One region of the Janthinobacterium sp. Bl 1 genome, then DNA from elsewhere that is predicted to be linked to it. Evidence: predicted binding sites of a transcription regulator. Region 1 holds the regulator's gene; each other region holds the start of a gene.
The links. The regulator sigma-54, encoded in region 1, starts transcription at its own class of promoters, with help from an activator protein. The targets are predictions, from matches to a motif close to TGGCANGNAANCTGCTTT.
Positions count from the first base shown of each region.

Region 2: the regulator sigma-54 is predicted to act here: its motif matches at 1,498-1,515, upstream of AC4BCN_RS17560 (PEP-CTERM sorting domain-containing protein).
Region 3: the regulator sigma-54 is predicted to act here: its motif matches at 1,250-1,267, upstream of adh (aldehyde dehydrogenase).
Region 4: the regulator sigma-54 is predicted to act here: its motif matches at 971-988, upstream of AC4BCN_RS02570 (EDSAP-1 family PEP-CTERM protein).

Region 1 covers NZ_CM177086.1:867,566-869,749, reverse strand. Annotated here, with positions in the region: gene AC4BCN_RS03925 (enoyl-CoA hydratase/isomerase family protein) at 1-25, opposite strand, end outside; gene hpf (ribosome hibernation-promoting factor, HPF/YfiA family) at 159-521, opposite strand; gene AC4BCN_RS03915 (RNA polymerase factor sigma-54) at 591-2,069, opposite strand; gene lptB (LPS export ABC transporter ATP-binding protein) at 2,074-2,184, opposite strand, start outside.
Region 2 covers NZ_CM177086.1:3,920,185-3,922,368, reverse strand. Annotated here, with positions in the region: gene AC4BCN_RS17565 (hypothetical protein) at 1-431, shown strand, start outside; gene AC4BCN_RS17560 (PEP-CTERM sorting domain-containing protein) at 667-1,449, opposite strand; gene AC4BCN_RS17555 (hypothetical protein) at 1,622-1,810, shown strand; tRNA gene AC4BCN_RS17550 (tRNA-Gly) at 2,131-2,184, shown strand, end outside.
Region 3 covers NZ_CM177086.1:1,359,860-1,362,043, reverse strand. Annotated here, with positions in the region: gene adh (aldehyde dehydrogenase) at 1-1,163, opposite strand, end outside; gene AC4BCN_RS06240 (beta-propeller fold lactonase family protein) at 1,416-2,184, opposite strand, start outside.
Region 4 covers NZ_CM177086.1:574,189-576,372, forward strand. Annotated here, with positions in the region: gene AC4BCN_RS02570 (EDSAP-1 family PEP-CTERM protein) at 1-883, opposite strand, end outside; gene AC4BCN_RS02575 (hypothetical protein) at 1,074-1,448, opposite strand; gene AC4BCN_RS02580 (hypothetical protein) at 1,609-1,920, shown strand; gene AC4BCN_RS02585 (dodecin) at 1,948-2,154, opposite strand.

The DNA.
Region 1 (2,184 bases):
TGGCAGTCTGGACGAAGTCGCTCATGGCAGGCGTGAAAAAAGTGAAAGTACAAACATTCTAGCGCCTGCGCGAGGAACATTGCGTTCAAAAGGTCAGGGCGCAAAAAAGGGCGCAATGTGCGCCCTTAGTTGATCACAACGGTTGAAAGCGCGGGCCCTTAAACGGCGGGGGCGAATTCTTCTTCCGAGCTGTCTGGCAGATGCTTGATCGCCTCTTTACCGTGCCCTTGCACTTTGGTTTTGTATTTCATCACTTGCCTATCGAGCTTGTCGATCAGGGCATCGATCGCGGCATACAGGTCTTGTGCCAGGCTTTCCACATAGACGGTTTTGCCACTTAAACGCAGGTTGACTTCGGCCTTTTGACGTTTTTCTTTCTCTTTGAGGTTATCCACGGTCAGAATCACGGCGATATCGATAACTTGATCGAAATGACGTTTCACGCGCTCCAGCTTCGTTTGTACGTATTCACGGATGGCTGGTGTCACTTCGAGATGATGTCCGCTGATGGTGAGATTCATACACACTCCTAAAGATGATCGGGTTCGTGCGGTCCATCCTATCCGGCCCGCAGAGGAACCGAAAAAAACTTACAAACACTTACGCAGGCTCACTGGCGGAATTTTCAACGCTTCCCGGTATTTGGCAACAGTACGTCGCGCAATCACCATGCCTTGTTCCCCCAGCATGTCCGCAATCTTACTGTCGGATAAAGGATTTTTAGGGTCTTCTGCTCCTGTCAGTTGCACGATCAATGCCCGTATCGCCGTCGATGACGCTTCGCCCCCCGCTTCGGTGGCGACGTGGCTACCAAAGAAATATTTCAACTCGAACATGCCGTGCGGGGTCAGCATGTACTTTTGAGTTGTTACCCGCGAGATAGTACTCTCGTGTAAACCCAGTGTATCAGCTATTTCACGGAGCACAAGGGGGCGCATGGCAACGGCTCCGTGCGAGAAAAAGTTCTTTTGTCTTTCTACTATCGCCTGTGCGACGCGCAGGATCGTGTCGAAACGCTGGCGCATATTCTTGATCAACCACTTGGCTTCCTGCAACTGTGCGCCCATGGCGCCCTCGCCCTTGCCCTGCTTGAGCAAGTTGGCATACATGGCATTGACGCGCAGGCGCGGCATGACGTCGTTGTTCAGGGTCACTTGCCAGCCATTGCGCGCGCGCTTGACGACGACGTCGGGCACCACGTAATCGGACACGTCCGATGCGAATACGGCGCCCGGATGCGGATTGCACTGGCGAATCACCGTCTGTGCTTCGCGCAAGTCTTCATCGTCGCAATCGAGGGCTTTTTTCAGCTTGTTGAAATCGCGCTGGGCAAACCAGGCCAGGTGCTTTTCCACGATGACGAGGGCCATGCGCCGCGTCACCATGGCGATGTGCGGCAAGCGCTTGATCTGCAGCGCCAGGCATTCGGACGCATTGCGCGCGCCCACGCCGGGCGGATCGAAACTTTGCAGCAGCGACAAGGCCGTGCGCATCTCGTCGGCATCGATTTCCAGCTCTTCCGGCAGACGCGCCAGGATGTCGTCGAGCGTCTCTTCCAGATAGCCATTGTCGTCGAGCGCGTCGATGATCAGCTCGACCAGCGCGCGGTCGCGCAACTCGAGCACCGTCACGCGCATCTGCTCCATCAGGTGTTCGCGCAAGGTGCAGTGATGGGCCTCGAGTTGCGGGCGCGAATCTTCGTCGTCGGGCGCCTTGCCCCGGCTCGCCTCGCTCCAGTCGCTGTCGCCGCCGTCCGCAGCGGCCGGGCCCTCGCCCGCCTCGCCGTCAAAGGTTTCCGCTTCGGCCGGCGCGGCAGGCGCCTCCTGGCCTGGCGGCTGGGGCGGCGCTTCAGCCGGCGCGGCCGTGGAACTCAAGGCCCCGTCGGACAGCAGGCGCAGCGAACGGTCGAGCGGATCGTCGAGGCGCTCGAGCAAGGGATTGTCCGTCAGCAGTTGCTCGAGCTCCTGGTGCAATTCCAGGGTCGACAATTGCAACAGGCGTATCGATTGCTGCAACTGCGGCGTCAGTGCCAGGTGCTGCGAAGTGCGCAGCTGCAATGATTGTTTCATTGGCTTACATGCGGAAGTGTTCGCCCAGATAGACCCGGCGTACCGACTCGTTCGCGATGATGTCGTCGGGGCGTCCCGACGCCAGTACCGAGCCCTGGTTGATGATATAGGCACG
Region 2 (2,184 bases), 3.1 Mb from region 1:
GCGCGCTGCTTTGTCGCGTGAAGTACGCCGACGGTACGCTCAACCGCATGTTCGAGGGCAGCCAGCAGAACCTGGCCCAGCTGCTGCGCATCTGGACCGCCGAAGTGATCAAGCGCGGCCGGTTCCGCCGCTGGGTGCCAGAAAATACAGCCTGGGATGCGGCAGCGGCGCAAGCGCTTTACCGGCGCGTAGCCGAGAAGTCGCTGGCGCACTGGCTCGACGGCACGTGCAAAGGCTGCAGCGGCACTGGTGTCAAGGTGCTGCTGGGGAATGGACTGTGCACGTCGTGCAAAGGAACCGGCGTCGCGGCAGTGTACGGCGTGGCCGGCCTGGAGCTGGAGCGCGTCAAGGATATGGTCAGCGAGCTGAGCTCCATTCACGACAGTCATTCTGGCCGGGCGGGCGGTCTGTTACGCGGCGGAGACATGTAGCGCAAGTTTTCTTTAAGCCTGTGTTTACAAACAGTATTTCTGCGGTATACTTCAATCCTCAGTTCAAGAAAATTCTTCCGGAAATCGTAATGTGCGCATCGCGCCACCGATAGCTGGAACTCGCGACAGTACCCGGACCCAGCGCCGTACCTGCACGCCTTGAATTTGCCGCTCACCACGCGCTATAGTCGTGGGAGCAAACAAATAAGCCACCTCATGGGTGGCTTTCCCATTTCTAGGCCTGCTTGTTGCGCCGGCGCGTCATGAAGCCCAATAGGCCGAGGCCGGCCAGCATCATGGCGTACGTTTCTGGCTCTGGAATCGGATTGACGCCGCCAAAACCGTCCACGTACGCATAGCCGGTATGGCCGCTGAAATAGCAGTCTGCTGCTGCTACCGAGAGCGTGAAGTCGTGGCCGGACAGGCTGGAATCGATTGTGAGGCGTTCGACTTGCCATAGAGGCGTGTAGTAATAATTGCCAAACGTTTCAAATCGTGTGTCAACGCCGCCACCGCCATTACCGGCATTGTAAAAACGGCTGACCAATTCAGTGCCCGTGGTGTCATCGCGCAGCGAGATGAATAGCGCTGCTGATTCGTTATCGGCGTGGCCGCCGTTTTCAAGCACGGCCTTCCATGTAAAGAAAATATTGGATTCGGTGTAGTTGCTGACCGATTGGCTGATCACCGAAGCGTAGCCGCCACTGTTCCTATCCTCGACTCGGTACGAATATTTTCCAGCGTACACGGTCGAGCCCAGATCGGAGCCAATGATCGGGTCAACCGTGCCGGCCGCGATGATGTCCGAGCGCGTAGCGGGGCCACTGTAAAGGCTGCCTCCAGGTAGAAGCTTGCCGGGATTGAGGGAGGCGTTGAGCGTGTTGCCGCGGTACCCTTCACCGGTGGTCCAGCCGGTCGCGTTGCCGTTTTCGAAGCCACCATTTTTGAAATTGTCCGCTTGCACAGCGGCGCTGGCGAGCCAGAGCGCCAGTGTCGCCCAATAAAATTTTCGGTTCATGGTTTTCCTGTGGAATAAGTTAGGTCGGGCAAATGCCCGGAGCCAAACAGAGCAGGAAGCGTGCCATTTTACTAAGTCGCTGAATTTAAATGAAAATCGCCTGAGCTTGCTGTTTTACGAGGTACGAGTGTAAAAAAACTCGACAGCCGCAACAACCAGCATAGCGACGTGAATGACAGCTTTCGAGGTTGCTTTGTCCGAAACCACCCATCCGCCACACTACCTGGCACGCGACTACCTGGAGAGCCGCGCACCGGCGCCAGATCGGCTACCCACGCGGGAAGAGGTGCGCCGCGAGCTGGGCTGGACATTGATTGCTGTGGAGCACCAGACGCAGGCCGAGGATGACGAACGAAACTGAACTGGCCGGATGCGCGCGCGAGTATGCCGTCGCAGGCCTGAAAAGGAGGTGCGCCGTGAAGTAGCGATCCAGCAACCAAATAGATCAATCAGTCGGGCGCCGCCGCGAGGCTGCGCGCCAAACCGACGCTGGGACGCTGTCACCCAGCACCAACAATCCAACGTGATATCTCAGCTACCATCTTCGCAATCGCGCAAAGTTGAGCTGTGCGCTGTATGTAGAGCCAGAAAAAATCGTATTTGGTCATAGAGGCCTCATTGGTTGTTTGTTCAATCATGAGGGAAATGCAAATACGATTCCTCTGGTGGGTTTTCCAAAACGCGGGTGTAGCTCAATGGCAGAGCGGAAGCCTTCCAAGCTTTCCACGAGGGTTC
Region 3 (2,184 bases), 490 kb from region 1:
GTCGGACGCACGTAGTAACCGCCTTCCAGGTCGCCCGCCTGCGTGTTGCGCTCGCCGCCGGCCAGCACTTCGGCGCCTTCCTGGCGGCCGATGTCGAGATAGGACAGGATTTTTTCCAGCTGCTCCTGCGACGCCTGCGCGCCGATCATGGTGGACGAGTCGAGCGGATTGCCCTGCTTGATGGCGGCCACGCGCTTCAAGGCACGTTCGATGAATTTCTCGTAGATCGATTCCTGGATCAGCACGCGCGATGGGCAGGTGCACACCTCGCCCTGGTTCAGCGCGAACATGGCAAAACCTTCCAGGCACTTGTCGAAATACTCGTCGTCCGCATCCATCACGTCTTCAAAGAAGATGTTCGGCGACTTGCCGCCCAGCTCCAGGGTGACGGGAATCAGGTTTTGCGCGGCATAACCCATGATCAAGCGGCCCGTGCCCGTTTCGCCCGTGAAGGCGATCTTGGCGATGCGCTTGCTCGACGCCAGCGGCTTGCCCGCTTCCAGGCCGAAACCGTTGATGATGTTCAGCACGCCCGGCGGCAGCAGGTCGCCGATCAGCTCGATCAACACCATGATGGAAGCCGGCGTCTGCTCAGCCGGTTTGAGCACCACGCAATTGCCGGCGGCCAAGGCTGGCGCCAGTTTCCACACGGCCATCAAAATCGGGAAATTCCACGGAATGATCTGGCCCACGACGCCGAGCGGCTCGTGGTAGTGGTAGGCATAGGTTTCCGCATCGATTTGCGCGACGGAACCTTCTTGCGCGCGGATGCAGCCGGCGAAATAACGGAAATGGTCGATAGCCAGCGGAATGTCGGCGTTCATCGTTTCGCGGATCGGCTTGCCGTTGTCGATAGTTTCCGCCGTGGCGATCAGGCTCAGGTTCTGTTCGATGCGGTCGGCGATGCGGTTCAGGATATTGGCGCGCTCGGCAGGCGACGTCTTGCCCCAGGCATCCTTGGCGGCATGGGCCGCGTCCAAGGCCAGCTCGACGTCTTCCGCCGTGGAACGGGCGATTTCGCAAAATGGCAAGCCCGTGATCGGCGTGATGTTAGGAAAGTATTCACCTTTTACCGGGGCAACGAATTTTCCGCCGATGTAATTGTCATAGCGTTGTTTGAAGGGATTGGCTACGCCCAGTTTGCTGATGTCTGCGAGATTCATGTCGTCCTCTATCGGGTTAATTAGAATGGAATTACTGTAATTAAAATCAAACGTCCTGGTACAGATGGGGTGAGTACACGGAGTCTTCCGCAAATGCCGTGCCAGCTCGCCATCCCACTACAAACTTAGCCGCTTTTCCCCTTGTTACAAGGGCGTGGCGTCAATACCGGTGCGCTKCCCTGCGCATGCTCCGTCTCGAGCCGCTGCACAATGGAACAGGTGTACCAGACTGGAACACCTGTTCCTGTGCCATCAACGAATCACCACGCCCCATGGCAATTCACCTACGGCAATATCGGCCACCTTGCGCGCGCTGGCCGTGTCGATGACGGAAACGCTGTTCGAACGGCCATTGGCCACATACAGCTTGGCGCCATCGGGCGTGATGGCCATGTTCCACGGGCGCTTGCCAACGGGAATGGTGGCCGTGACCTCGTTGCTGGCCGTGTCGATCACCATCACCGTGCCATCGATACCGTTCGAGACATACACCTGCTTGCCGCTGGGATGGACCACGATGCCATTCGCATTCTTGCCTGCAGGAATGGTGGCAATGGCCTTGCGCTCGGCCATGTCGATGACGTAGACGGCATTGACCAGTTCGCACGCCACGTAGGCGCGGCCCGAGTCCGGACTGAAACCGATGCCGCGCGGACGCAGTCCCACGGCGATGGACGCCACCTGGCGGCGCTGCGCCACATCGATGACATCGACTTGTTCAGCCTCTTCCGCGCTGACCAGCAGCCAGCGCCCATCGGGGCTGAAGACGGCATGTTCCGGGTTGCGTCCCTGTACCTTGATATCGGCGAGCAAAGTACCGGTATGGCCATCGAGCAAGGCCACGCTATTGTTTTCCTCGACGGCCACGGCCACGTGACTACCATCTTGCGAGGCGCTGACGCCTTCGGGCGACTTGCCCAGCGCCACCGTGCGCACGGGCGCGTCGCCAGCGTTATCGATCAGCAGCAAGGCGCTGCTGGCGGCGTCCGTGACAAACAATTGCCGCCCGGTGGGGTCGGCG
Region 4 (2,184 bases), 290 kb from region 1:
CGGTGCGCGTGGACTTGGAAAAGTTCAAGGTGTAGCTGCCAGCGGGCAAGGCGAAATTCGAGGTCAGGGAAAACATCGCAAAACCATTCGCAAAGGCGCGCGAGGTGGCCGGGTCGTTGGTGCCTGCCGTCATGTTCAGGCTGAAGGGATCGAGGCTGCCGACCGTATGGTTGCCATTGACGTCGCTGCCATTGCTGGCGTCGCCATCGGGCGCGAACTGGAAGATCACGCCATCGGCATTCGCATTCGACAGGCAGCCCACGGGACTGGAAGTATTGCATGAGATATTGAAGATATCCATGATCGATACGCTCGACTTGTCACCCATGGTCGTCACGCTGGTGCGCAGATCGCGCCGTCCCATGAAGCTGAAGGTGATGAAGCCGGCGCTCGACAGGGTCAGATTGACGGAGCCGGTGAGCGTGTCGCCAGCTGTGGCCGTGGCGGCGCCGACTGTGTCGCGCTGTGCTTCCGCAACGGCGCGTACGGTGGAGCCGCCATTGAGCATGTTGCCGAATGCGTGCGCGTCGCCGCGTGCGAACTCCAGGGTGGAACTGGGGCTGGGCGCGTAGTTATTTTGCGGCAAGCCGCCGCAGCCGCTGCCCGAACACACTTGCAGCACGTCGGCATTGGCGGCCGGCCCCGTATTGACGGCGCGCGGATTGACGGCCACGCCGCCTTCGAAGAAGGCGCTGTCGCTGGCATTGCGGTTGGCGCCGACCAGCGACAGCGCGCCGGCGCTGGTGGTGATGCGGAAATTGTTCAACTCATTGACGGCCAGGCCGTACGCACCGGCCTGCGCCTGACCGCTGGCCAGCAAGCTTGCCGCCGCCAGTGCGCCCAGCCAACCCAGGGTCTTGCTTCGTGTGTGATCGACGTTCATCGCAGCCTCTTATCGTAGTCAGTCTCGGAAAATCCGGGGGAGAAAGAATCCAGAATGACCGGCCTGGATTCATCTCGTAGACAGTGATAAGCAGCTTGCGTGCCACACAAAAAAAGCATATTGAATCAAGGGCTTGCGCAAAGCCGACTGAGCCGGTGGAAGCAAAGTGTAAGAAAGGCCGACGCCGTTTTCAGGTGCCCCGGTGATAGCCGAGGTGGCCACCCGAATTGCGCGCGCAGCCGCAACCGATGCGCGCCACTTCCTCGCCTTCCGCCAGTTTCCAGTTGGTAATCGTCGTGTGCTGCCAGTCGATGTCGCTTTTCTTGACAGGCTTTACCGTCAAGGTGCGTGTTTCCGCATCCGTGTACTCCATCAGCTCCTCGTCGTCGGCGATGTCGAAATGGCGGTGGATCAGGGAAATGCCGAAGCGGTCAAGCGCGCCGTAGCGTTGCAGCACGTCGCGCAGTTCGCGAAAGCAGGCCAGGTCGTCGGGTAGCAGCGGATTGACGGCGGAAATATCGGCGACGGGCTGCCATTGCATGGCGTGGATGTTCAGGCTGTGCATGATAGGCTCCTGTGCCCCGTGATGGCAGGACCAGGCTGCCAGAGGGGCACTGGCACCCTGTCGAAACGTCCATCGTGGCCGCAAAGCCGCTGCGGTGTTTGCGCCAGATCAAAGGTGCGGCACATCGCCTCGCGCCGATAATTGCCCGGTAAAATAGGCCATGGCAAACAAAACCCCCACCTTCCCCGGCGCACGCACGGGCCGCGGCCAGGTCCTGGCCGTGCTGCTGTCGAACCGTGACCAGTCCGGCGCCGAACCGCTGCAAGGCCGCGTCTCGCTGGCCGCCATCGTGAAAGCGCTGAAACGCAAATATCACTGGCCGATCGAGACGCACAGTTTTCCCGCCAACACGCAGGATGGCCGCGCCAGCTGGGCGACCGTCTACAGCTTGCCGGAAAAGGTCATAGAGACTGCGCTCGACAGCGGCGGCCGGGAATGGCTGGAGAGCCGGGGAGCACCTGGGCGGCGCTGAACGCGCCGCCTACTTTACTCGATCTCTTTATTCGAGCCGGAAGCCGACCTTGAGCGTAACCTGAAAGTGCGCCACCTTGCCGTCGACGATATGGCCGCGCGATTCCGTCACTTCATACCAGTCCATATGCTTGACCGTCAGCGCCGCCTTGGCAATGGCATCGCGTATCGCCTGATCGCTGCTCTCGGTCGACGTTCCCACCAGTTCGATCAGCTTGTAAGTGTGTGCGGACATGATATTCCCCCAGGTAGGCAAGCCAGACAT